Regions from separate parts of the Arthrobacter sp. AG367 genome, predicted to be linked through region 2. Evidence: riboswitches for the same ligand, from Rfam matches in the RefSeq annotation. Region 2 holds a riboswitch; the other holds the start of a gene.

Region 1 (2,456 bases), on a different contig from region 2:
GCTCTGGAAACCGAAACCGGTGAAGATCATGAAGAGTCCCACGATGATCAGGGCTGCGATGGCGACGATCTTGATGAGGGCGAACCAGAACTCGGTCTCGCCGAACGCCTTGACGGTGGCGAGGTTCAGCAGGAGCAGGATGCCCACCGTGGCCAGGCCCGGGATCCAAAGTGGCAGCGCCGGCCAAAGTTCCTTTGAGTACCCTGCGATGGCGATGACGTCGGCGATTCCGGTGATCACCCAGCAGAACCAGTACGTCCAGCCGGTGAAGAATCCGGCCCACGGCCCCAGGAGATCGGCGGCGAAATCACTGAAGGACTTGTAGTTCAGGTTGCTGAGCAGCAGTTCACCCATGGCCCGCATGACGAAGAAAAGCATGAAGCCGATGATCATGTATACGAAGATCACGGATGGGCCGGCAGCGGAGATGGTCTTGCCGGAACCCATGAACAGGCCAGTGCCGATCGCGCCGCCGATGGCGATGAGCTGGATATGCCGGTTGGTGAGCTGCCGCTCCAGGTGGGGAGGCTCGCTGCGGGCTGCCGTGGCAGCGCCCGGGGTGCGGGCTGGTTCGCCGTTGGACGTGGGGGGATGAATCGCCATGAGGAACTCCATCGATAAAGCGGCTTTTGGGTGCCGCAAAAGATTTGGTTCCTCCCCGCTCTGTAGTGGACCTGAGAGTTTCCGCAGCAAAAGCCGCTTGCACCGCCGGTGAGCCAGGGTCATGCCCGGCTGCTTTCCAGAGTTGCCTGTCCGCGGCGGTACGTGGGCCTGAGAGTTTCCTGGGGAGGGTTTGCTCCTACGGCGCCTGCTGGATGTACCCGGCAGGGCTCTCCCGCCGCAGGTCGAAGGCGTATTCAGTTGGAAGCCGCAGGCTTTTTGGGCCACGGCCGGTCATGCAATGGGACAGGCGCCGACTGGTGGGCTGCTCCGGATACGCTGAGCCAGCCACCGGCGGCGCCAATCCCGGGGTTCAGTGTGGTGTCCGTCACGATCGAATGTCAAACCCCTCCCGACACAAGCGGGGAAGAACGGCGTCACGTGCCCCTCGAGCCCCGCACGGAAGCCGCCCGATTTGCCACGGACGGGTCTATCCCGGTACCTTGTGAGCCGAATCACCCACATTTGAATAAGCCTTTCGAGCTGTGACGGGAGAGTCCTCCCGGCGAAACACCGGTCAGGCGCCGTAGGAGCAAATCCTCCCCAGGAATCTCTCAGGCCCCCGTACCGTCACGGCGAGGCGACTCTGGAAAGCAATCAGGCTTCTGCCTGGTTCACCGACGGTGCAAGCGGTCCCCTGCCAACAGCAGGCAACGCGGAATCTCTCAGGTCCAATACAGAGCGGGGAGGAACCCATCCCACGCCGTGCCACCTTCGGCCGGCCAGATCTGGAGTTCCTCATGACGATTCATTCGCATCCAACATCGTTTGTTGACCGCCATATCGGCGCGCGCCGCCAGGCCGACATCGACACCATGCTCAAGGCCATCGGCTACGACAGCCTGGATGGCCTGGTTGACGTGGCCGTCCCCGCGCCCATCCGCCAGGAAACTGCGCTCAAGCTGACCGACGCCCTCAGCGAGGTTGAAGTCCTCACGGAACTGCGGAAGCTTGCCGCCAAGAACAAGACGGCAGTCCAGATGATCGGCCAGGGCTACTACGACACCGTGACTCCGCCGGTGATCCGCCGCAACATCCTGGAATCCCCGGCCTGGTACACCGCCTACACGCCCTACCAGCCGGAGATTTCCCAGGGCCGGCTTGAGGCGCTGCTGAACTTCCAGACCATGGTGCAGGACCTGACGGCGCTCCCGGTAGCCAACGCTTCCTTGCTGGACGAGGCAACGGCGGTGGCCGAGGCCGTGCTGCTGATGCGCCGCGCCAACAAGTCCAAGGCAGCGAAGGACGGCAAGACGGTGCTCGACGCCGACTGCCTCCCCCAGACCATCGCCATCGTGCTGGGCCGGGCGGAGGCGCTCGGCTTCGAGGTGGAGGTCGCCGACCTGTCCAAGGGCCTGCCCGACGGCGACATCAACGGCGTCGTGCTGCAGCAGCCCGGGGTCTCCGGCCGCGTGTGGGACCAATCCGCCGTGATCGCCGCTGCCAAGGACCGGGGCGCGCTGGTCACCGTGGCTGCGGACCTGCTGGCCCTGACACTGATCACACCTCCGGGCGAGCAGGGCGCGGACATTGCCGTCGGCTCCACCCAGCGTTTTGGCGTGCCGCTGTTCTTTGGGGGGCCGCACGCCGCCTACATGGCCGTCCAAAAGGGAATGGAACGTACCCTCCCGGGCAGGATCGTGGGCGTCTCCAAGGACAACGCCGGCACGCCTGCCTACCGGTTGGCCCTGCAGACCCGCGAGCAGCACATCCGCCGCGAGAAGGCCACGTCCAACATCTGCACCGCCCAGGCGCTGCTGGCCATCGTGTCCTCCTTCTACGCCGTTTACCACGGC
Region 2 (2,456 bases):
TGGGTTCCAGGGCCCGGGCGATGGCCGGCAGCGCGAACGTCAGTGCGGTGTTGTCCACCGCCACCAGCAGCACGGGAAACATCAGGAGCCCCAGCGCCAGCCAGTCGCGCCGCGGAGGACGCACGGAAGTGCTGCTTGCCTGCCCGGTTGCCGAACTCTCGATGGAAGTGGTCATGAGATAACTATACCGTCCGGACGGTATAGTTTAAAAATGCGATGGTTTTCCTTATTCCTGCACGGGGGAGGGCATGATGGAGGGCATGCCCCGAAAGCCTGTTGCCCGTGACGCGGTCCTTGACGCCTTCGAGTCCCTGCTGATTGAAGTGGGTGAGCGGGCGGCCACCCTCGATGCCGTGGCGCGCAAGGCCGGCGTATCCAAAGGCGGCCTCCTCTACCACTTTCCCAACAAGGAAGCCCTGATTGCCGTGTTGCTTGACCGCCTGGAGGGCCTGGCGAGCGAGGATGCCGATGCCATGGCGTCGGCAGCTGAAGGTGCCGCGGCCTACTTCATCCGTTCCTCGGTCTGGGCGGATACCCCTTTGGACCGTGCCATCGTGGCCGCCACCCGGCTTGCAGAGGTGGCGCACGAGGAGACGCGGCGCCGCTTCGCGGCCATCCAGCAGCGCTGGCTGGACGAAATTGCTGCGGATGTGGGACCTGGGCTGGCCAAGGCAGTCCTCTATATGGGGGACGGCCTGTACTTCAACGCCATGCTGTCCGTGGCCCCTGCGCCGGCCGGGGGAGCGGCCGCTGACGTGGAGGAACTCCTGGCCGCGCTGGAACGGCTCCGCAGGTAGCTCCGTCATTTGCCGGGAGGGGTTGCCGCGTAGGACAATAGAAAGTTGTGAGGGCTGTCACCGGCCTTCATGATCCAACAAATGAATAGCCTTTGATCTGCGGCGGGAGAGTTCTGCCGGAAGTACAGGCAGGCGCCGTAGGAGCAAATCCTCCCCAGGAATCTCGCAGGCCCCCGTACCGCCGCGGCGAGGCACCTCTGGAAAGCAGCAGGCAGTCTTATTCTCTTTTGGAGAGGTAGGGACTGTTGTGCTCACCGACGGGGCAAGCGGGTCCTGCCCAGGCAGGGAACGCGGAAACTCTCAGGTCCAATACAGAGCGGGGAGGAACCCGAATAGCTGTGGCGTACCCTTCGCCGCCTGAGTAAATGGAGTTCCTTCGTGTCGGTTACCCCAGCCTCCACCACTTTCGTAGACCGCCATATCGGCGCGCGCCGCCAGGCCGACGTCGACACCATGCTCAAAGCCGTGGGCTACGACTCGGTCGATTCCCTTGTGGACACCGCGGTTCCCAAGGTCATCCGCCAAGACACCGCCCTTCGCCTGCAGGACGCCCTCAGTGAGGTTGAAGTCCTCACGGAACTGCGGAAGCTTGCCGCCAAGAACAAGACGGCGGTGCAGCTGATCGGCCAGGGCTACTACGACACCGTGACTCCGCCGGTGATCCGCCGCAACATCCTGGAATCCCCGGCCTGGTACACCGCCTACACGCCCTACCAGCCGGAGATTTCCCAGGGCCGGCTTGAGGCGCTGCTGAACTTCCAGACCATGGTGCAGGACCTTGTGGGCCTGCCCATCGCCAACGCTTCGCTGCTGGATGAAGCAACGGCGGTGGCCGAGGCCGTGCTGCTGATGCGCCGCGCCAACAAGTCCAAGCCCGCGGCAGACGGCAAAACCGTCCTGGACATCGACGTGCTGCCGCAGACCATCGCCATCGTGCTGGGCCGTGCGGAGGCGCTCGGCTTCGAGGTGGAGGTCGCCGACCTGTCCAAGGGCCTGCCCGAGGGCGACATCAACGGGATCGTGCTGCAGCAGCCCGGCGCTTCCGGCCGCGTGTGGGACCAGTCCGCCGTGATCTCTGCAGCGAAGGACCGGGGCGCGCTGGTCACCGTGGCTGCGGACCTGCTGGCCCTGACACTGATCACCCCTCCGGGCGAGCAGGGCGCGGACATTGCCGTCGGCTCAGCCCAGCGTTTTGGCGTGCCGCTGTTCTTCGGCGGCCCCCATGCCGCCTACATGGCTGTCCGCAAAGGCCTGGAGCGTTCCTTGCCTGGTCGCCTGGTTGGGGTGTCAAAGGACGACGCCGGCACGCCTGCCTACCGGTTGGCACTGCAGACCCGCGAGCAGCACATCCGCCGCGAGAAGGCCACGTCCAACATCTGCACCGCCCAGGCGCTGCTGGCCATCGTTGCGTCCATGTACGCCGTTTACCACGGCCCCGACGGCCTGAAGGCGATTGCCCAAACGGCGCACCGCCACGCCCGTAGCCTGGCGGCCTCGCTTGCGGCCGCCGGCGTCGAGGTGCTGCACACGAGCTTCTTCGACACCCTTACGGTCCGGGTCCCCGGACGGGCTGCTGGCATCATCGCCGACGCCGAGGCGCGGGGCATCAACCTGCGCAGCGTCGACGCCGACACCGTAGGCATCGCCCTCGATGAAACC

What was found. Region 2 has a riboswitch for glycine ahead of gcvP (aminomethyl-transferring glycine dehydrogenase). Riboswitches for the same ligand answer to the same signal wherever they lie in the genome.
Region 1: it holds a riboswitch for glycine, as region 2 does, so the genes downstream of both, gcvP (aminomethyl-transferring glycine dehydrogenase) here and gcvP (aminomethyl-transferring glycine dehydrogenase) in region 2, are expected to answer to the same signal.

The regions. Positions count from the first base shown of each region.
Region 1 is NZ_VIVE01000013.1:46,690-49,145, reverse strand. Features, by position in the region: gene FB478_RS20205 (amino acid permease) at 1-603, opposite strand, end outside; glycine riboswitch at 750-848, opposite strand; glycine riboswitch at 1,140-1,240, shown strand; gene gcvP (aminomethyl-transferring glycine dehydrogenase) at 1,401-2,456, shown strand, end outside.
Region 2 is NZ_VIVE01000009.1:115,169-117,624, reverse strand. Features, by position in the region: gene FB478_RS18710 (MFS transporter) at 1-175, opposite strand, end outside; gene FB478_RS18705 (TetR/AcrR family transcriptional regulator) at 261-797, shown strand; glycine riboswitch at 891-988, shown strand; glycine riboswitch at 1,015-1,122, shown strand; gene gcvP (aminomethyl-transferring glycine dehydrogenase) at 1,176-2,456, shown strand, end outside.